2 regions of the Pseudarthrobacter sp. 05T312 genome follow, and region 2 is predicted to be linked to the other one. Evidence: riboswitches for the same ligand, from Rfam matches in the RefSeq annotation. Region 2 holds a riboswitch; the other holds the start of a gene.

Region 1 (4,710 bases), on a different contig from region 2:
CTCCACGGCGGCGTAGTACTTCAGCTCCGTCACCAGCGAGTGCTGTGCGGCCGGGACCAGGCGAAGTAGGAGTTCCTGGGCCCTGGGGCCCTGCACTGCGATCAGCGATGTCCGGGCCGAGGCGTCCTCCACCAGCACGTCGAACCCTGCGGCCCGTTCGTGCAGGGCCGCCGCCACCACCGCGGCGTTGCCCGCATTGGGCACCACCAGGAAGACATCTGTTCCGTCTTCAGCAGCGGGACGGCGGTAGGTGATGAGGTCGTCGATGATGCCGCCGTCGGCGTTGCAGATCAGCGAGTACTTGGCCTTGCCCACGGCCATGGCGGAGATCTTGCCCGCCAGGGCGTAGTCGAGGAAAGCGGCAGCCTGCGGTCCGGTGACCCACACTTCGCCCATGTGGGAGAGGTCGAACAGGCCGGCGGTGTTGCGGACGGCGTGGTGTTCAGCCAGTTCGGAGCTGTACTTCAATGGCATCTGCCAGCCGCCGAAGTCGGTGAAGGAGGCGCCCAGCTTTTTATGTTCGTCGTACAGGGCGGTGTATTTCTCGGTCACGGTGCCGGTCCTTTAGTTTTCGAACTCTTCGAGCGGCGGGCAGGAGCAGATGAGGTTCCGGTCTCCGGCGGCGCCGTCGATCCGGCCCACCGGCGGGAAGTACTTGTCCTGCTTGTGGTGGGCAGGGAACGCGGCCTGCTCGCGCGGGTAGGCACGGTCCCAGTCGGAGCTGACGACGGCGGCTGCCGTGTGGGGTGCGCGGCGCAGGGGTGAGTCCGCCACGGCGAAGTCGCCGTTGGCCACCTGGTCGATTTCCTTGCGGATGGTGATCATGGCCTCGATGAAGCGGTCGATCTCGGCCAGGTCCTCGGACTCGGTGGGCTCCACCATCAGGGTTCCTGCCACCGGGAATGCCAGGGTGGGGGCGTGGAAGCCGAAGTCGATGAGGCGCTTGGCCACGTCCTCGGCCGTGACACCGGTCTTGGCGGTCAGTTCGCGCAGGTTCAGGATGCATTCGTGCGCCACCAGGCCGCCTTCGCCGGTGTAGAGCACTGGGAAATACTCGTTCAGCCGGGCAGCGACGTAATTGGCTGCGAGCAGCGCGGACTTGGTGGCCTCGGTCAGGCCTTCGCCGCCCATGAGCTTCACGTACGCCCAGGAGATCGGCAGGACGCCGGCCGAACCGAAGCGGGAAGCCGAGATCGCGACCCCGTGGCCTTCCTCATGCGCTGCCTTGTTGGCGTCGCCGGGCATGAACGGTGCCAGGTGGGCCTTGGCTGCCACGGGTCCGACGCCGGGTCCGCCGCCGCCGTGGGGGATGCAGAAGGTCTTGTGCAGGTTCAGGTGGGAGACGTCGCCGCCGAACTTGCCGGGCTGGGCCAGGCCCACCAGGGCGTTCAGGTTGGCGCCGTCGATGTAGACCTGGCCGCCGGCCGCGTGCACGGCGTCGCAGACCTCACGGACGTCCCCGTCGTAGACGCCGTGGGTGGACGGGTACGTGATCATGATGCAGGACAGGACATCCTTGTGGGCCTCGATCTTGGCCGTCAGGTCATCGTGGTTGATGGTGCCGTCCGCTGCGGTGGCGACGACGACGACCTTCATGCCGGCCAGGACTGCCGAGGCGGCGTTGGTGCCGTGGGCGGAGGCGGGAATGAGGCAGACGTTGCGCTGCTCTTCCCCGCGGGAGTGGTGGTAGCCGCGGATGGCCAGCAGGCCGGCGAGCTCGCCCTGGGATCCGGCATTGGGCTGGATGGACACCTGGTCGTACCCGGTGATCGCGGTCAGGTCCGCCTCCAGGTCGGCAATCAGTTCACGCCAGCCTTCGGTCTGGGAGTCCGGGGCGAAGGGGTGGATGGAGGCGAACTCCGGCCAGGAGATGGCTTCCATCTCGGCGGTGGCATTCAGCTTCATGGTGCACGAGCCCAGCGGGATCATGGTGCGGTCCAGCGCCAGGTCCCGGTCCGACAGCTTCCGGATGTAGCGCAGCAGCTGGGTTTCAGACCGGTGCGTGTTGAACACCGGGTGCTGCAGGTAGTCGGAGGAACGTCCGACGGCGGCCTCCAGTCCGAAGCCTTCAGCCGCGGCAACGGAGGCCCCAAAGACGTCCGCGACGTCGGCGACGATGGCCGCCGTCGTGGTTTCGTCGAGCGAGATGCCCACGGTATCGGCGTCGATGGAACGCAGGTTGATGCCGCGCGCTTCGGCATCGGCGACAAGCGCGGCAGCGCGTCCGGGGACGCGGACGGTAAGGGTGTCGAAGAAGCTCGTGTGCAGCACCTCCACACCGGCAGCTGCCAGCGAGGCCGCCAGCACCCGGGCGTGGCCGTGCGTCGTTTCCGCGATCGCCTTCAGCCCGTCGGGGCCGTGGTAGACGGCGTACATCGAGGAGACGATGGCCAGCAGGGCCTGCGCGGTGCAGATGTTGGATGTGGCCTTTTCGCGGCGGATGTGCTGCTCGCGGGTCTGCAGCGCCAGGCGGTACGCGGGCACCCCTGCGTCGTCCTTGGACACCCCCACCAGGCGGCCGGGCAGCGACCGCTCCAGGCCCTTGCGGACAGCCATGTAGGCGGCGTGCGGGCCACCGAAGAACAACGGGACCCCGAAGCGCTGGGTGGAGCCGACGGCGATGTCGGCGCCCTGCTCGCCCGGAGGGGTGATCAGGGTCAGGGCCAGCAGGTCAGCGGCCACGGTGACCAGCGCGCCGCGTTCCTTCGCCGCCGCAATAGTGGCGGACTGGTCCCAGACCCGGCCGGAGGCGCCGGGCTGCTGGAGCACGATCCCGTTGATGTCGCCGTCGGGCAGGCCGTTGGACAGGTCGGCGACCTCAACCTCGAAGCCGAGCGCCTCGGCGCGGCCCTTGACGATGGCGATGGTCTGCGGCAGCACGTCGATGTCCAGGACAGTCTTGCCGTCCGCTGCAGGCTTGGCCTTGTTGGAGCGGCGCATCAGCAGCACGGCCTCGGCCACGGCGGTGGCTTCATCGAGCAGGGACGCGTTGGCGATGGGCAGGCCCACCAGGTCCTGGACCATGGTCTGGAAGTTCAGCAGCGCCTCGAGCCGGCCCTGGGAAATCTCGGGCTGGTACGGCGTGTAGGCGGTGTACCAGGCCGGGGCTTCCAGCACGTTCCGGCGGATCACTGCAGGCGTGACGGTGTCGTAGTAGCCCTGGCCGATCAGCTGCACGGCCGTTTTGTTCTTGGCGGCGAGCCGGCGGAGTTCTGCAAGCACCTCAACTTCACTGAGTGCGTCCTGCAGGCGGAGTGCGGTTTCCTGGCGGATGACCTTGGGGACGGCGGTATCGACCAGTGCGTCGACCGTGCCGTAGCCAACGGCCTTGAGCATGGTGTCGATGTCATCCTGGCGGCGTGCACCAATGTGGCGGTCGACGAAAGTGGTGGGGGCTGGGGTAACCGACACGAAGGAACTCCATTTTGTTCAGGCGGCGCAGGGTACGCCACAGCTATCCGGGTCCCTCCCCGCTCTGTATTGGACCTGAGAGTTTCCGCGTTGCCTGCCTGGGCAGGAACCGCTTGCACCGTCGGTGAGCACAACAGTCATGCCGGCCCCTTCACAGGGGAACGGAAGCTGCCTGCTGCTTTCCAGAGGTGCCTCGCCGCGGCGGTACAGGGGCCTGTGAGATTCCCGGGGAGGATTTGCTCCTACGGCGCCTGCCTGTGCTTCGGGCAGGACTCTCCCGCCGCAGATCAAAGGCTATTCATTTGTTGCGATCATGACGGCCGATGACAGCCCTCACAACTCTCCATTGTCCTACGCCCCAACCCCTCCGGGCAAATGGTCGGGGCTACCTGCGGAGCCGCTCCAGGGCGGCCAGGAGCTCCTCCACATCGGAACCGGCGCCCGCCTCCGGGGCAGGCCCCACGGACAGCATGGCGTTGAAGTACAGCCCGTCCCCCATGTACAGGACAGCCTTGGCCAGGCCGGGTCCAACATCCGCCGCAATCTCATCCAGCCACCGTCGCTGGATGGCGGCGAACCGGCGCCGCGTCTCTTCATGCGCCACCTCCGCCAGGCGGGTGGCCGCCACGATGACACGGTCCAGCGGAGTGTCTGCCCACACCGAAGAACGGATGAAGTAGGCCGCAGCCCCTTCATCGGCCGAAGCCATCGCGTCGGCGTCTGCCCGGGCCAGGCCCTCCAACCGGTCCAGCAGCACGGCAATCAATGCTTCCTTGTTGGGAAAGTGGTAGAGCAGGCCGCCCTTGGACACGCCGGCCTTGCGGGCCACGGCGTCAAGGGTGGCGGCGCGCTCCCCCACGTCGATCAGCAGGGACTCGAAGGCGTCGAGGACCGCATCACGGGCGACAGGCTTTCGGGGCATGCCTCCCATCATGCCCTCAGGCGGGTCCGAATCGGGAATATGCCAGTTTCAAACTATACCGTCCAGACGGTACAGTTATGGAATGACGACCTCCATCAGCCCCACAGCAGTCCACGGGGACGGCACCCCCACACGCCGCCCATGGCGCGACTGGCTTGCGCTCGGCCTGCTGATGTTTCCCGTCCTGCTGGTGGCGGTGGACAACACGGCACTGACCTTCGCACTTCCCGCCATCTCCCAGGCCCTGGAACCCGGCGGCGTGCAACTGCTGTGGATCGTTGACGCCTATCCGCTGGTCCTGGCCGGCCTGTTGGTGTCGATGGGCAGCCTCGGCGACCGGATCGGGCGGCGGCGCCTGCTGGTCATCGGCAGCCTGG
Region 2 (4,710 bases):
AGTTCGAGGCGCTGATGGCCACGCCGTGGCCTTCCTGGTGCGCTGCCTTGTTGGCGTCGCCGGGCATGAACGGTGCCAGGTGGGCCTTGGCCGCCACGGGTCCGACGCCGGGTCCGCCGCCGCCGTGCGGGATGCAGAAGGTCTTGTGCAGGTTCAGGTGGGAGACGTCGCCGCCGAACTTGCCGGGCTGGGCCAGGCCCACCAGGGCGTTCAGGTTGGCGCCGTCAACGTAGACCTGGCCGCCGGCAGCATGGACAGCCTCGCAGATCTCGGTCACGTCCGCGTCGTAGACACCGTGGGTGGACGGGTAGGTGATCATGATCGCCGAGAGGACGTCCTTGTTCGCCTCGATCTTCGCGTACAGGTCCTCGTGGTCGATCGTGCCGTCCGCGGCGGTGGCGACGACGACGACCTTCATGCCGGCCAGGACTGCGGAGGCGGCATTGGTGCCGTGGGCGGAGGCGGGGATCAGGCAGACGTTGCGCTGGGTGTCGCCGTTGGCACGGTGGTAGCCGCGGATGGCCAGCAGGCCGGCGAGCTCGCCCTGGGATCCGGCGTTGGGCTGGAGGGACACCTGGTCGTAGCCGGTGATTTCCGCAAGGTCGGCTTCCAGGCCGCTGATCAGTTCACGCCAGCCCTCGGTCTGGGAGTCCGGGGCGAAGGGGTGGATGGAGGCGAACTCGGGCCAGGAGATGGCTTCCATCTCGGCGGTGGCGTTCAGCTTCATGGTGCACGAGCCCAGCGGGATCATGGTGCGGTCCAGCGCGAGGTCCCGGTCGGACAGCCTGCGGATGTAGCGCAGCAGCTGGGTTTCGGAACGGTGGGTGTTGAACACCGGGTGCTGCAGGTACTCGGAGGTGCGGAGCACCTCTGCGGGCAGCTCGAAGCCCTCGGCGTCCACCACCGGCCCGCCACCGAAGGCGACGGCGATCGCGGACAGGATTTCCGGCGTCGTGGTTTCATCCGTGGAGACACCGATGGTGTCCGCGTCGATGTAGCGCAGGTTGATGCCGCGTGCTTCAGCCGCGGTGATGACCTTGGCGGCCTTGCCGGGAACGGAGACCGTGACCGTGTCGAAGAAGGTCTCGGTGGCCAGTTCCCGTCCGGCGACCTTGAGGGTGGTGGCGAGGACGCGGGCGTTGTTGTGCACGCGCTCGGCGATGGCCTTCAGTCCGTCCGGGCCGTGGTAGACGGCGTAGAAGGAGGACACGATGGCCAGCAGGGCCTGCGCGGTGCAGATGTTGGACGTGGCCTTCTCGCGGCGGATGTGCTGCTCGCGGGTCTGGAGTGCCAGGCGGTAGGCGGGCAGGCCGGCGTCGTCCTTGGACACACCCACCAGGCGGCCGGGCATGGAACGCTCCAGGCCCTTGGCGACGGCCATGTAGGCGGCGTGCGGGCCACCGAAGAACAGCGGTACGCCGAAACGCTGCGTGGAGCCGACGGCGATGTCGGCGCCCTGCTCACCGGGAGGGGTGATCAGGGTCAGGGCCAGCAGGTCAGCGGCAACCGTGACCAGCGCGCCGCGTTCCTTGGCCTCGGCGATGACGCCTGCGTGGTTGAAGACGCGGCCGGAGACGCCGGGCTGCTGGAGCACGATCCCGTTGATCGCGCCTTCAGGGAGGCCCTTGGACAGGTCGGCGACCTCAACCTCGAAGCCGAGCGCCTCGGCGCGGCCCTTGACGATGGCGATGGTCTGCGGCAGCACGTCGGCGTCCAGGACGGTCTTGCCGTCGCGGGCGTCCTTGTTCTTGTTGGCGCGGCGCATCATCAGCACGGCTTCGGCCACGGCGGTGGCTTCATCCAGCAGCGAGGCGTTGGCGATGGGCAGGCCCACGAGATCCTGGACCATGGTCTGGAAGTTCAGCAGCGCCTCGAGCCGGCCCTGGGAAATCTCGGGCTGGTACGGCGTGTAGGCGGTGTACCAGGCCGGGGCTTCCAGCACGTTCCGGCGAATCACTGCAGGCGTGACGGTGTCGTAGTAGCCCTGCCCGATCATCTGGACAGCGGTCTTGTTCTTGGCGGCGAGCCGGCGCAGTTCCGCAAGCACCTCAACCTCGCTCAGGGCGCCCTTGAGCGCGAGCGGCTTGGACTGGCGGATCGAATTGGGGACAGCGATGTCCACCAAACCGTCAACGCTGTCGTAGCCAACGGCCTTGAGCATGGTGTCGACGTCAGCCTGGCGGCGCGCACCAATGTGCCGGTCCGCGAAGGCAGACGGTTGGGATTGAATCGTCATGAGGAACTCCAGGTTTGGCCGGCCACGGGTGGCTCGGCATGGATCGGGTCCCTCCCCGCTCTGTATTGGACCTGAGAGATTCCGCAAACCCAGCAAAGGCCTGCTTGCACCGTCGGTGAGTGCCGCCGGAGCAGCACTGCTTTCCAGAGTCGCCTCGCCGTGACGGTACATGGGCCTGAGAGATTCCTGGGGAGGATTTGCTCCTACGGCGCCTGCCCGGTGATGGCCGGGAGAACTCTCCCGCCACAGCTCGAAAGGCTTATTGAAATGTGGGTGATTCGGCTCACAAGTTACAGGATGGCGGCCCCGGGGAGCAAATCGGTCCGTCATGAAGCACGCCGGCGGGACCGTTACGCAGGTGCTGTCATGGCGGGCTTGACTTTTGTTCGTGACCGACGCCACACTGAACCCCGTGATCCGGCCGGGCAGCGGAACTGGCCCAAAGAACGCTGGGCGCTCCGTCGCCGGCTGTGATTGCCGGAGGCCCAAAAATGCGCCGTGCGGCTTGAAGTCCACAGCGGATGCACTCCGATAACTGAACACTGATTTACCAATCAACGCTTTTGACCTGCGGCGGGAGAGCCCTGCCGGTACGTTCAGCAGGCGCCGTAGGAGCAAACCCTCCCCAGGAAACTCTCAGGCCCACGTACCGCCGCGGTGAGGCAACTCTGGAAAGCAGCCAGGCCCTGTCCTGGCTCACCGACGGTGCAAGCACGCCATCCGGCGCGTGGAAACTCTCAGGTCCCAGACAGAGCGGGGAGGAAATCCAATCTTTGCGACACCCCGGGTGCCGCTCGAACGATGGAGTTCCTCAATGACGACCCATTCCCCGACGTCCCCCGGCGGCGGAGCCCCGCACCTGGAGCGGCAGCTCAGCAACCGCCACATCCAACTGATCGCCATCGGCGGCGCAATCGGCACCGGCCTGTTCATGGGTTCCGGAAAGACCATTTCGGCAGCCGGCCCCTCGGTGATCTTCGTGTACATGATCATCGGCTTCATGCTGTTCTTCGTCATGCGTGCCATGGGAGAACTGCTGCTCAGCAACCTCAACTACAAGTCCTTCAGCGATTTCGCCGCAGACCTACTGGGCCCCTGGGCCGGCTTCTTCACGGGCTGGACCTACTGGTTCTGCTGGGTCATCACCGGCATCGCCGATGTCATTGCCATCGCAGGCTACTCCCGTGAACTGTGGCCCGGGGTGCCCCTGTGGATCCCCGGCCTGGCCACCGTGGCCATCCTGCTCCTGCTGAACCTCACCACCGTCAAGGCCTTTGGCGAGACGGAGTTCTGGTTCGCATTGATCAAGATCGTTGCCATTGCCGCCCTGATCATCGTTGGCCTGTTCATGATCTTCTCCGGTTTCCAGTCCGACGCCGGCCCTGCCACCTTCACCAACCTGTGGAGCCACGGCGGATTCTTCCCGAACGAGTTCATGGGCTTCGTGGCCGGCTTCCAGATCGCCGTCTTCGCCTTCGTGGGCATCGAACTGGTGGGCACCACCGCCGCCGAGGCCAAGAACCCTGAGCGGAACCTGCCCAAGGCCATCAACTCCATCCCCATCCGCGTGCTGCTCTTCTACGTAGGTGCCCTCATCATCCTGATGGCTGTCACCCCCTGGACCGAGTTCAGGGCAGGCCACAGCCCGTTCATCGCCATGTTTTCCCTGGCGGGCCTGGGTGCCGCGGCCACCGTGGTCAACCTCGTGGTGCTGAGCTCCGCAATGTCCTCCGCCAACTCCGGCATCTACTCCACCTCGCGTATGGTCTTTGGCCTTGCCCAGGAAGGCGACGCTCCGGACGTCTTTGGCAAACTGTCCCGCCGGCAGGTGCCCCAGAACGCACTGTTCCTCTCCTGCGTGCTGCTGCTGTCCGGCGTCGTCCTCATGTATGCGGGCCAGGACGTGGGCAAGGCCTTCGACATGGTGACCACCGTCTCCGCCGTCTGCTTTGTCTTTGTCTGGTCGATCATCCTGGCCAGCTACATCGCCTTCCGCCGCCGCCGGCCGCACCTGCATGAAGCATCGAAGTTCAAGATGCCCGGCGGTGTTGCCATGGTCTGGGTGGTCTTCGCCTTCTTCGGCTTCGTGATCTGGACCCTCACCACCCAGCCGGACACCCTGGTGGCCCTGCTGGTCACCCCGGTCTGGTTCATCCTGCTGGGCGCTGCGTGGTTCATCCTCCGCCGCCGGCCCGCACACCAGGCCCGTTTTGCCACGTTCCAGGCTGAACTGCAGGCTGACCAGGACTTCACCGACGCCGCATCCGGCAAGGCTGTCCGTCCGGGTGCCGCCGCAGAAGCGGGGGAAGAGCGGGTCAAGCGGTGATCGGCACGGAAGCCCGCACGTCGCAGGCCGGCACGGCCGCGGCCGGGCAGCTCCAGTCCCTGGTGCCGGAAACGGGCAACGAATTCGTGCTGACGTTCCATTGCCCGGATGCCCTTGGCATTGTCCAGGCGGTGGCGGCGTACCTGCT

Evidence for each region. Region 2 has a riboswitch for glycine ahead of cycA (D-serine/D-alanine/glycine transporter). Riboswitches for the same ligand answer to the same signal wherever they lie in the genome.
Region 1: another riboswitch for glycine. It lies ahead of gcvP (aminomethyl-transferring glycine dehydrogenase); the one in region 2 lies ahead of cycA (D-serine/D-alanine/glycine transporter).

Annotation. Positions count from the first base shown of each region.
Region 1 is NZ_JBFTLY010000026.1:30,218-34,927, reverse strand. It holds gene gcvT (glycine cleavage system aminomethyltransferase GcvT) at 1-552, opposite strand, end outside; gene gcvP (aminomethyl-transferring glycine dehydrogenase) at 565-3,411, opposite strand; glycine riboswitch at 3,604-3,701, opposite strand; gene AC1DIP_RS21635 (TetR family transcriptional regulator) at 3,797-4,333, opposite strand; gene AC1DIP_RS21630 (MFS transporter) at 4,416-4,710, shown strand, end outside.
Region 2 is NZ_JBFTLY010000028.1:4,118-8,827, forward strand. It holds gene gcvP (aminomethyl-transferring glycine dehydrogenase) at 1-2,236, opposite strand, end outside; glycine riboswitch at 2,390-2,489, opposite strand; glycine riboswitch at 2,801-2,898, shown strand; gene cycA (D-serine/D-alanine/glycine transporter) at 3,051-4,562, shown strand; gene purU (formyltetrahydrofolate deformylase) at 4,559-4,710, shown strand, end outside.